Regions from separate parts of the Roseburia sp. 499 genome, predicted to be linked through region 1. Evidence: a T-box and tRNA genes for the amino acid it is inferred to sense, from the RefSeq annotation. Region 1 holds a T-box; the other holds one or more tRNA genes.

Evidence for each region. The T-box of region 1 lies ahead of metG (methionine--tRNA ligase). A T-box ahead of a tRNA ligase gene usually reads a tRNA of that ligase, here a tRNA-Met.
Region 2: it encodes a tRNA-Met, which carries the amino acid that the T-box ahead of metG (methionine--tRNA ligase) is inferred to sense. The anticodon was not compared.

What each region holds. Positions count from the first base shown of each region.
Region 1 covers NZ_CP135164.1:3,053,353-3,059,855, forward strand. Annotated here, with positions in the region: gene BIV20_RS15030 (diguanylate cyclase) at 1-687, opposite strand, end outside; gene metG (methionine--tRNA ligase) at 782-2,752, opposite strand; T-box leader at 2,796-3,035, opposite strand; gene BIV20_RS15040 (zinc ribbon domain-containing protein) at 3,093-3,479, opposite strand; gene BIV20_RS15045 (calcium/sodium antiporter) at 3,495-4,421, opposite strand; gene BIV20_RS15050 (manganese efflux pump MntP) at 4,463-5,038, opposite strand; gene BIV20_RS15055 (transposase) at 5,201-6,503, shown strand, end outside.
Region 2 covers NZ_CP135164.1:1,994,451-2,000,953, forward strand. Annotated here, with positions in the region: gene BIV20_RS09860 (hypothetical protein) at 1-796, opposite strand, end outside; gene BIV20_RS09865 (hypothetical protein) at 830-1,042, opposite strand; gene BIV20_RS09870 (hypothetical protein) at 1,063-1,341, opposite strand; gene BIV20_RS09875 (hypothetical protein) at 1,354-1,641, opposite strand; gene BIV20_RS09880 (hypothetical protein) at 1,670-2,083, opposite strand; tRNA gene BIV20_RS09885 (tRNA-Met) at 2,163-2,236, opposite strand; tRNA gene BIV20_RS09890 (tRNA-Val) at 2,251-2,323, opposite strand; gene BIV20_RS09895 (Cof-type HAD-IIB family hydrolase) at 2,516-3,388, shown strand; gene BIV20_RS09900 (phosphoribosylformylglycinamidine synthase) at 3,441-6,503, opposite strand, start outside.

The DNA.
Region 1 (6,503 bases):
TCTTCCCTGCGCATGGCGAAGTTGGGCTTGAAAACTACGAATCAACAGCATATCTACACTTTCCAGCTGTTCTCCCTGCATACGCTTTATCATCTTTTGCTCTGCTTCTTCTGCTTCCGAAATCTTTCCCAATTCCAGATAACAATGCCCTAATATTGTATACAACATAATAAGGTTTTCCCTAGCGTGTGAATTTGTCTGAAATTTCTGAAGCAACTGTTCCGATTCCAAAAGGTAATGTATCGCACGTTCAAATTCTTCCAAGTATACATAAAGTTGTCCCAGATTATTATAAATTATCGCTGTCTCATATTCACAATTATGCCTTTTCGCAACCCTTAATCCTAAGAGATACTGATCCAAAGCAACTGTTACATTCCCTTGATTCGCAGCGCTAACCCCCATAAAATTATAAGACTTTACCAAAATTGACCACTGTGATGCTTCCTTCTGATATTCAATTCCTAACTGCAAACATTCTATAAAATTTTTATCATCATTCAGAGTAAAATAAACATTGGATAGATGGTAATATCCAAACCCTAAGAGATTAATATCATTTTCCTTCTTGCCTTTTTGTATTAATCTTTGACATAGTTCCAGACAAACCTGTGGTTCTGTTACTCCCTGTGTCAATATTTTATCCGTTATCTTTCTAACTTCGCTTGGATAATTGGAAAAATCCATGGGCTACATTCCTTTCTATACAGAAAAACGTATTTAAGAAGGACATACTTCTTTTCCTCTCTTAAATACGTTTTATGTTTTCAATTATCCCTTACTAGCAAATTTCCGCTCCGGAAGGCATATTCTTCTCCGGCACTACCAGAGCAAGCTGTCCATTTTCGTCTTCTGCACAGAGCAACATTCCTTCGGATAAAACTCCCGCTAGCTTTGCCGGTTTCAGATTCACCAGAACCATTACTTTCTTTCCTACCATTTCTTCCGGTGTATAGAACTTACGAATTCCCGATACAATCTGTTTCACCTGACTGCCAATCCGCACCTGAGAGCAAAGCAACTTCTTTGACTTTTCAACCGCTTCACAAGCAATAACTTCTCCTACCTGAAACTGCATTCTCATGAAATCATCATACTCTATTTCAGGCTTAGATTCAATATCTATTCCAATTTCTTCCTGTTTTTCTTTTAATACATCTTCTTTCTGCGGATGTAACTGTGCCACCTTTTCCATCACTTCTTCTACTTTCATACGTTCAAAAAGAATTTCCGGTTCTTCTGTAACCTTTGTTCCACTAACATAATGACCAAAGGTATCTAAGCTTTCGTATGGTACTTCTTTTGCATTTAACTGAGCCAGAATCTTTTCTGCGGTCTGAGGCATAAAGCTCTTTAACAGTGTAGCACCGATAGAAATACTTTCTACCAGATTATACAAAACAGTTGCAAGACGTGGCTTATCTGCTTCTTCTTTTGCCAGAATCCATGGTGTTGTTTCATCAATATATTTATTACAGCGTTTGAAGAGATTAAATATCTCTGTAATAGCATCTGCTACACGAAGTTCTTCCATCTTGGCAGCAACTTTTTCAACAGTTCCGGTTACCACGTTCTTCAAGTCTTCATCAACTGCATCGGTTACACCTGCATCCGTTACTACTCCATCAAAGTACTTGTTACTCATGGAAACAGTTCTGTTTACCAAATTCCCCAGCGTATTCGCTAAATCAGAATTTCTTCGCTCTGTTACTAACTCCCAGGAAATAACGCCATCATTGTCAAATGGCATCTCATGAAGCAGGAAATAACGGATGGCATCTACACCAAACATATCTACCAGTTCATCTGCATACAACACATTTCCCTTGGATTTACTCATTTTACCATCGCCCTGTAACAGCCACGGATGTCCGAATACCTGTTTTGGAAGTGGTAAATCCAATGCCATCAGGAAAATCGGCCAGTAAATCGTATGAAAACGAATAATATCCTTACCTATTAAGTGAAGGTCTGCCGGCCAATTCTTATTGAACAGCTCTGAAGAATTGCCATCTACATCATATCCTATCTTAGTAATATAGTTGGTCAACGCATCCAACCATACATAAACCACATGCTTTGGATCGAAATCTACCGGAATTCCCCAGCTGAATGATGTTCTGGATACACACAAGTCCTGAAGTCCCGGCAATAAGAAGTTATTCATCATCTCATTCTTACGGGACACCGGTTGAATGAAATCCGGATGTGTATTGATATGTTCAATCAAACGATCTGCATATTTACTCATTTTAAAGAAATACGCCTCTTCCTTGGCAGGCTGCACGTCTCTTCCACAGTCCGGACACTTTCCATCCACTAACTGAGACTCTGTCCAGAAGGATTCGCAAGGAGTACAATACAAGCCTTCATAAGAACCTTTGTAAATGTCCCCCTGATCATATAACTTTTTAAAAATTTTAGCTACTTGAGTTTCATGATCTTTATCTGTAGTACGAATGAAATTGTCATAAGACGCTCCCATCAAATCCCAAACTTCTTTTACCTGACCTGCTATATTATCGACATATTCCTTTGGCGTAATTCCTGCTGCCTCTGCCTTTTCCTGAATCTTCTGTCCATGTTCATCTGTTCCTGTCTGGAAATAAACATCATAACCTTCCTGACGCTTATATCTTGCAATCGCATCTGCCAATACGATTTCATAGGTATTACCAATATGCGGTTTGCCTGACGTATAAGCAATTGCTGTTGTCATATAATATTTTCCTTTGTTACATTTTGTACACATAAATTTTTCCTCCTAAAAAACCCGTCCTCTATGATAAACAATCATAGAAGACGGGCTATTATTGTCCGTGATACCACTTCTCTTTATCTGTATCTCACGACACAGACCTCTACAAGTACCTTCATACTCTTCGCTATAACAGGCGATCCCGTCATTATCTAGCCTTCCGGTTCGACAATGCCACTCCAAAGCCATCTTCCACATGCTCTCCTGTATCCCTTTTCAGCTACCGGAACTCTCTTTGCCATTCCTTCATGTGTACTCTCTTCTTCTCAGTGTTTACTTCATTTCTAAAATGTAGCACAGAAATTCTTTTAAGTCAAGTTATACTTTGACTTCTCTACTCTACTTCGCCTTCGTATACCTCTGTTTCCGGCTCCTCATATTTTGCGCCGCATTTCTTACAAAATACATCGTCTATATTCAATGGTGTCCCACAGGACTGACATCTCTTCATCCCTTTCAGCTCTGCAATTTCACCTTTGATGGCCTCCATTTCTTCCATCGCTTCTTTTATCAAAGCAATTTCCCCAAATGCTGACTCTGTATCTTCTTTATGCTGTTCATAATATTGTTTTCCAATTTCCTGGTACTGTCTCAGTATATATTCTTCTTTGGCTCTTAAATCCATATTCAGCTTTGCAAGTCCTGTCAAATCCCTTGCTTTTTTGGAAACATCCTTTCCTGTTGCTGAAATGGTATCTCCTAATTTAGAAAAAAAGTCCATACCGCTTCCTCCTTTTTAACGCATGCATATATATACTACATATGCCGCATATATCAAAATCATTATAATACCGTGTATCCGATTTAGCTTTTTCTTACTCCATGCAAAAATCCATACCAGAATACTTACTACTATTAGAATTATAGCATCTATCAAATTTTCATTCAAGAATACCATCGGACTAACTGCTCCTGCAATTCCAAGTACCAACAAAATATTGAAAATATTAGAACCTATTACATTTCCAAGCGCCATATCCGTCTCACCCTTTTTGGCAGCCACAAGAGAAGTTACCAATTCCGGCAGAGAGGTTCCGAATGCTACAACGGTAAGACCAATTAATGTCTGACTCAATCCAAATGCTTTTGCAATGTTAGAAGCAGAATCTACAACTAAATCACCACCAATTACGATGGCAATAATTCCTCCAATGATATAAATCAAGCACTTCCATCCCGGAAGGGTTTCAATCTCTTCTACTTCTGTATTGTTTCTTGCCTTCATTGCAGCAAGCACCATCCATAACAGAAACGCTGCAAAAACAACCAGTAAGATGACACCTTCTACCCGATTCAGACTCATTCCCAAATATCCCATACCAACCAAAAGAATTGCTGCTAAAATAGATAGTGGAAATTCCTGTTTCAACGTAGACACTTTTACTGCCAAAGGAGCAAATAATGCACATGCTCCACATACAATCATCAAATTAAAAATATTAGAACCTATTACATTACTGATTGCCATGGTATTGCTTCCCTTTACAGATGCAGCAATGCTGACGGCACATTCCGGTGCACTGGTTCCCATAGCCACGATTGTCATTCCGATAATCATCGTAGGCACACGCAATTTTTTTGCAACACTGGCACTTCCGTCTACAAAAAAATCCGCACCCTTAATCAACAATACAAATCCTACTACTAATAAAATGTAATCCATCTCTTTTCCTCTTTTCTTTCGTTATTTTGTATTATTCCCAGTTAAAAGTTCAATATGCCTAAATGTTCCAGCAAAATCTTAAGCCCAATCAATATCAATATGATTCCTCCGGCAAGTTCTGCCTTACTCTTGTACTTGCTTCCAAAAATATTTCCAACAAATACTCCAACAGCAGAAATAGCAAACGTAGTAACTCCTATTATTGCAATGGCCGGAATAATATTAACCTTTAAAAATGCAAAGGTAATTCCCACTGCCAAAGCATCAATACTGGTTGCAATCGCAAGAAGAAAAAGTTCTTTTATGTTGAGCTTACTCTCGCATTGACAGACCTCCTCTTCTTCTTTTTCTCTGGACTCCTTCACCATATTTCCACCAATCAGTGCCAGAAGAATAAACGCAATCCAATGGTCTACTGAGGTGATATACGTTTCAAACTGTTTTCCCAGTACCCATCCAATCAGAGGCATCAATGCCTGAAATCCTCCAAAAAACAGAGCAATAATAACGCAATGGAACTTATTTACCTTTTTCATATTCAGTCCTTTACAGATAGATACCGCAAATGCATCCATGGATAAGCCAACGCCTATCAGAAGCAGTTCAACAATTCCCATATTTTTTCTCCTTTGCAATAAATAAATTTTAGGCGTTTGATAAACGCCGTAACCCATTGATTTTACTGGGTTTTATTGCTAATTTTATATAAATTTTCTCTCCTCAAGTGATAAAATATAAGTAACAACACAAACACTTTTTCACAAGAGAGGAGAAAATTTATGGCTATTAAGTATCATCAAATTTCTTTAAGTGAAACTTTTTCAGACTGTCAAAACCAGTTCATGGATGACTCTCCATCATTCTTTAATATTCTCGCAGAATACTTTGATCTTGATGACTTCATCCCTCCAGAATTCACATCCGCTTTTTATCTTACCATCGGCAGGAATCGTCTTTATTCTCTTCATGGTTTTCTTACCGCCTATATCCTCCAGAAAATATTTTCTATTCCTACCGATTCCCTGCTTCTTTTATTCTTAAATCTCTGCAAGGAATTACGTGATTTCTGCGGTTTTTCTAAAGTTCCTGACGCTTCCTTAATGTCCAGGTTCAAAAACGAATTCGAGCCTTACATTGAACTCATGTTTCAACGAATGGTTGATTACACAGAGCCCATCTGCCAACTAATTGACTCATCTCTCGCACAGATGCTTACCTTTGATACCTCCGGAATTGAACTTTATGTTACTGAAAACAATCCAAAAACTTTAAATGCTTTAATCAAAAAACTCAAAGCTTTTTACAAAGATAAACCTGATGTCGACCCTTACAAGATGGCTTATGGCCTCATGCCTTCACAGGCTGTTTCCTGTCCTGACGCAAAGCATATGTACATCAATGGTCATTTTTGCTATGCAGACAAATTTGCTATTCTTACCAATGGTTTAGGTATCGTAAGACATATCGCTTTTATCAATGATGACGATTTCAAATCTGCGCATCCAGAACTTCCTGTTGAAAAGAAAACTGCTTCTCCCGATGAAGATAAATCCTTAGGTGACGCTGCAGCACTTGTTCCAGTTCTTAGTGATTTCTTTTCCCTTCATCCAGACTTTCATCCAAATACTTTTCTTGGAGATGCTGCTTTCGACTCTGCTGAATTGTATGGAAAGTTATTCAATGATTTCCATTTTTCCAAAGCTCTAATCCCCTATAATCCAAGAAATGAAAGCCCTCTTAAAAAGGTTGGTTATAATGCTTATGGCTATCCTACTTGCCCTAATGACTCCTCTCTTTCCATGAAATACTGTGGAGTAACAAAGGAAAAAGGTCGTTCAAATCGTATCAAATGGATCTGCCCTAAGATGTCTTATAGCCATGGTTGGCATTGCAACTGTGAAACCCCTTGCAGCACAGCTGCTAAAGGGCGAACAACATATACTTATGAGAACATGGATTTACGTATGTTTCCTGGCATCCAACGTGATTCTGACGAGTGGAATGACACTTATAAAATAAGAGCCATTGTCGAGCGTGTAATCAATCATTTTAAAATCAACATGTGTATTGCTGGAAGGAAAA
Region 2 (6,503 bases), 1.1 Mb from region 1:
CAGTCTCCCAATCATCATCCGTATTTTCAATCTTAGGTATCTCAACTACTTCTGGTTCATATACTGGAACTGGTGATGGAGTCCAACCATTATCATTGGTTTTCTCAATACCAATTGTAGAGGTAATAGTTCCTTTTCCAATTTCTGTTGCTACAGATTCCTCAAAAATTACTTTTTCAAAAGAAAATGATGTTTTTACAGTATATGTCGTATCTCCATCTGTATACGTTGCCATTCCTTCACAAGTACCATTAGCCCCAAATTTTATAGCACCTTTATCCGTCTCCGCAGAAACTTCTACATCTCCCCCCAATAACTCCCCACCAATTTCTATATTATCACCAATCTTACCAGAACCTGAAATCTCCTTAAGTTTCAGTCTCTGATCACTTATCACTAAATCAATGTCAATATCAGAATCATTATCATATTTTCCTGATACAGAATAATAGAGGGTTACATCCGGACCAATTGGAATTTCTATCTTCTCTCCAACTTTAATATTCGGAAGCACATCAATCACACCTGAAATCACTCTACTCAAAACATTTCTTAACTCTTCTTCATCTAAATTCTCTATATCTTCTTGTGTCAGTCCATTTTGACTTAAAATCAGTAGAATTTCCTTTGTTTTCTCATAATCTGTAAAATATGATGATAATCTTCCATTAATCTGGTCGATGCTAAACAATCCCATCGTCGGCTCTATAATCTGATTCAATTCTATAATTAGATTTGTGATAGATTCTAACTGGTTCTTGCATGCTGACATCCTCACTGCATAGCTGGAATCCACCTCTTTTACCTCATTAAAGATATTCTCAATTTCTTAAATTGTTGTATTATTTTTATCAATTACTTTTTTATGATATGCATTTACGTCATTGATATAATGCTGAATATCCAATGTTCCTATCCATGATTCAAAATCATACCATCGATCTCCAACCCAATCTGTAAAATCACACCATTTTTCACTTTCAACCTGAGAAACCAAACTAATTAATTCCTGTTTCGATGTTTCTGAAAAATCCCGTTTCATATTTTTATCCCCTTCTTATACTATTGTTCCCTCTTCATTTTCGTTGCCACTGCCTGATCGCTTTCCACGTAATTCTGCCTGGTATTCTCTAAAAATGATATTGTACTGGACATTAATCCACACATCCGCATATTCAAACCTACATACAGTCTGGCAATCTCTTCCAACTGACTCACAGTACCGCCGCCACCTACTACTGTCGGAGCATTCACTTCATTATTTAGCCAGTTACTCTTTAACGCTTTAAGCTCTGAAATCGAACTATCTAACGCATCAACATCAATGTTAATCTTCCCCATATTATAACCTCCCTAAAAAAGATACTCATCGGCATTATCTACCTGAGTCAAAAAATCATTTACCTGATTTTGGGCAATAACAGAAATCTCTTCTATTTGCTCATCCAGTTTTTTTACATATGTAATATAAACATCTAATGCCTCTGCCACTTCACCTTCTTTTATTGCATTACTCCTAACCTTTTCTACTGCTGCAATATAATCTTTCACCATGGTATTCAATGTTTGCCCCTGAGCGTAAAAATAATTTCCCATACTTTTACAATAATCATCATCAATTACTAATTCGTTTTCTGCCATTTTTTCTTCTCCTTATCCCTTACTTATACTACAAGTTTCTTAGTTGTGTCCTCCAATATGTAATTCTCTGTGTCCGATAATTTAATTTTCCTGATAAATCATCTAATTGCATATAAATTCTATCTAATTCTCTGGTAATAGTACCTTTTGCATCTTCTAGACCATTATACGCATTTATAAACTCAGTCCCATTAAGCAAATCATTCATTCCTGAATAATAACGTGATGCAATCTTTATTTGTGATACTCTACTAGAAACACTTGACAAACAGCGTTTTCTCGCATCTTGCCTTGAACCAAAATTAGTCTGGAGTGTTGTGAATTTATTTTTCAAACATTCCAGACTACTTATTTGTTCTTCCAGTTCTCTCATCTGACCCTGATAAGACTCTACTAACTCTTCATTATACCGTATATTACTTTTTATTTCCTGCTCTGTCACCCCCGTTTCCCCCTCTGTAATTTATTTTTGCTATTTTTTATAAAGCCTCGGAAAAATAATTTTCCGAGGCTTTCTTTCGTAGCGGAAGAGGGATTTGAACCCCCGACACCACGGGTATGAACCGTGTGCTCTCGCCAACTGAGCTATTCCGCCATTTTCAATATATATGGGACCTACAGGGCTCGAACCTGTGACCCTCTGCTTGTAAGGCAGATGCTCTCCCAGCTGAGCTAAGATCCCATATTTTTTCTGTCGTTCTTGACGACTGCTTGACTATTATATAATTATCTGGTGACAAAGTCAACCCCTTTTTTCAAAATTTTTGTAATTTTTTCATTTTTTTCTTTTTTTCTTTTATTCCAACAACTCTTTCCTTTTTCATGTTATACTATCTAACGTAATAAACGTATTTATATCGCCTGGAGGTATCTTATGAAAAACCGAATTCTACTTGCAGCACTTGACTTAGATGGAACTCTCTTTAATTCCAAAAGTTTAATTTCTGATAAAAATAAACAAGCTATTAAAGCAGCTTCTAACGCCGGTACCACTTTTGTCATTGCTACCGGAAGACCATATAGTGGCCTTCCTCTAGAAGATATGAAAGAACTCGGCATCCAATATGCCATTACTACCAATGGAGCCGCTGTCTACAAGGTTCCTGAGAAGGAATGTCTTTTGGAAAATTGTATGCCCTGGAAGGAAACCGCAGATCTGGTCGATGAACTGCTAACCCTTCCAATACACATGGATTTATTCCTACATGGAAGTGCTTACACTCCCGAAGTATGTAAAAAAGTCATTGAAACTGCAACGCACCTTCCAAAAGAATTGAAAGAATACATTTTATCCACCAGAACACTTATTCCTAATATTACAGAATTACTCCGTAACGAAAAGCAGGATGTCCAAAAAGTTACTATGAACTTTCCGGTTACAGAAGACAGTACTATTCTCTATCGAGACAAGGCTATGAAAATTTTAGACCGTTATCCCGATGTATGCTATCTCTCCGGTGGTTTTGGTAATCTGGAATTCACCAGAAAAGACATTTCCAAGGCAAAAGGACTTGCTTTCCTATGTGATTATCTGAATATTCCCATAGAGCAAACTCTTGCCTGTGGGGACAGCGAAAATGATTTAGACATTATTAAAGCCGCTGGTCTTGGCATTGCAATGGCAAATGCACCAGAACATGTAAAAGCAGAGGCAGATGAAATTGCTCCTTCCAATGACGAAGATGGTGTTGCTTCCATCATTGAAAAACGGATTTCATCAATGATTTTAGCTAAAAAGACCTTGTAGAAAGGATTCTCTCCTCTACAAGGTCTTTAAAAATTTCTTTTATTCTCAATTCCTACTTAAAGTAAGCAACTCCGCTTTCGAATATCTTCATATCCTGCTCTCCGTAAATATTAACAGCTACGCTGTCTCCTCTACGCTCGGAGTGAGCCATCTTACCAAGCACACGTCCATCCGGGCTGGTGATACCTTCGATTGCCATGTAGGAACCGTTTACGTTCCACTCTTCGTCCATAGTAGGCTGTCCAGCTTCATTTACATACTGGGTTGCTACCTGTCCGTTTGCAAACAGTTTATCCAACCATTCCTTCGGTGCAACGAAACGTCCTTCTCCGTGGGATGCAGGGTTACAATAGGTCTTTCCTAACTCTGCCTGTGCCAACCATGGGGACTTGTTGGTTACCACTTTGGTGTAAACCATCTTGGAGATGTGGCGACCAATGGTGTTGTAGGTCAATGTCGGTGAATCTTCTGTCTGCTGTCTGATTTCACCATACGGTACTAAACCTAACTTAATCAATGCCTGAAATCCGTTACAGATACCTAACATCAATCCGTCACGCTCCTGTAAGAGCTTGTTCACTGCTTCTGTCATCTTTGCATTACGGAATGCAGTTGCAAAGAACTTAGCACTTCCTTCCGGTTCATCTCCTGCGGAGAATCCACCTGGGAACATGATAATCTGAGACTGCTCAATTGCCTTTACAAATTCATCTACAGAATCACGGATATCTGCTGCATTCAAGTTCTTAAATACCTTAACGATTGCATTTGCTCCTGCACGCTCAAATGCCTTCGCACTATCGTATTCACAGTTGGTTCCCGGGAATACCGGAATAAATACGGTTGGCTTTGCTACTTTATTCTTGCAAACGTAAATGCTATCTGCCTTAAATACATCTGTCTTAACTTCTTCTTTTCCTTCTACTGCTACGGTCGGGAATACCTTTTCCAAAGTACCTGTCCATGCATTCAAAGCTTCCTCCATAGTGATTTCCATATCACCATAGATAAACTTCTGAACATCATTTACTTCACCGATTACCTTGCAGTATGCATCGCAGCCACAGCTATCACAACCCTTTGCAAATTCCTTCATAGCTGCTGCAACTGTTTCTTCTACCAATGCAACCTTATCTGCCGGAACTTCTGCTACCAGATTACCAAAACGAGGTGCAAACATACAGTTCTTGCATGCATCGCTGTCAATGGTAACACCTAATTTATTACCGAATGCCATCTTACTTACGGCTGCTGCAACACCCTTTCCGTCTAAGGCGTAAGCGGATACAATCGCTTTCTTCTGAATTAACTCATGAATCGCATCATATAACTTCATTACCTGTGCATAATCCGGTAAGTCATACTCATCCTTGGCAATCTTGAAGTTCATAATCTTATTGCCGGCCTTCTTCAATTCAGGTGTGATAATATCCTGTTCTTTTGCCACATCCACTGCAAAAGAAACCAGTGTAGGAGGTACATCGATTTCGTTAAAGCTTCCGGACATGGAATCTTTTCCTCCAATGGAAGGAAGTCCAAATCCAATCTGTGCACTGTATGCTCCTAATAATGCTGCAAATGGCTGACTCCAACGATGTGGATTTTCGCTCATTCTGCGGAAGTATTCCTGGAAGGTAAAGCGAATCTTCTTGTAGTCACCACCTGCTGCAACAATTCTTGCTACAGACTCTAATACTGCATAAACTGCTCCATGATATGGGCTCCAGGAAGACAAGTATGGATCAAATCCATAGGACATCATAGTAACCGCATCACATTTTCCAGTCATAACCGGAAGCTTTGCAACCATACTCTGGGTCTCTGTCAACTGATAACGTCCACCATAAGGCATGAACACACTTCCTGCTCCGATGGAACCGTCAAATCTCTCTACCAATCCCTTCTGAGAGCATACATTTAAGTCTGCCAAAGTGGTCATCCAAGCTTTCTTTACATCACCGGCTTTCAATGCTTCTTCCACGCCTGCAACTTCCTTCTTTTCAAAGAAGTTGTCTTCTTTTACCGGAATGTCCACTGCAACTTTTGTTTCCTGATGTGCTCCGTTGGTATCAAGGAATGCTCTGGAAATGTTTACGATTTCCTTTCCTCTCCACTCTAATACCAGTCTTGGTTCTTCCGTTACTACAGCAACTTCAACTGCCTCTAAATTTTCTTCTTTTGCATAATTTAAGAACTTCTCAACATCTTCCGGTGCAATAACAACTGCCATACGTTCCTGAGATTCAGAAATAGCAATTTCTGTTCCATCCAGACCAGCATATTTCTTTGGAACCTTGTCTAACTGTACGCGAAGTCCGTCTGCCAATTCTCCGATAGCAACAGAAACTCCACCTGCACCAAAGTCGTTACATTTCTTAATAATATGAGCCACTTCTTCTCTACGGAACAAACGCTGAATCTTACGCTCTGTAGGAGGATTTCCTTTCTGTACTTCTGCACCACATACAGAAGTAGATTCTGTGTTATGTGCTTTGGAAGAACCGGTTGCACCACCGATTCCGTCACGTCCGGTACGTCCACCTAAAAGAATAATCTTATCGCCCGGATCAGAAGTCAGTCTCTGAACAGCACGTCTTGGAGCTGCACCCATAACGGCACCGATTTCCATACGTTTTGCAACATAATCCGGATGATATATTTCCTTAACATATCCGGTTGCAAGACCAATCTGGTTACCATAAGAACTATATCCATGCGCTGCCTCACGCACCAACTTCTTCTGTGGCAATTTTCCTTCCATCGTATCTTTTACAGATACTGTCGGGTCTGCGGCACCTGTTACACGCATTGCCTGATATACATAAGTACGTCCGGACAATGGGTCACGGATTGCTCCACCAAGACAGGTTGCTGCACCACCGAAAGGCTCAATTTCAGTCGGATGGTTATGTGTTTCATTCTTAAAGTTTACTAACCACTCTTCTGTCTTTCCGTCTACTTCTACCGGAACGACAATAGAACATGCGTTAATTTCATCAGATTCTTCCTGATCATCCAGTTTGCCTTCCTTTTTCAGACGCTTCATAGCCATCAAAGCAATATCCATTAAGCAGACAAACTTATCGTCTCTTCCTTTATATAACTCCTTATGAGT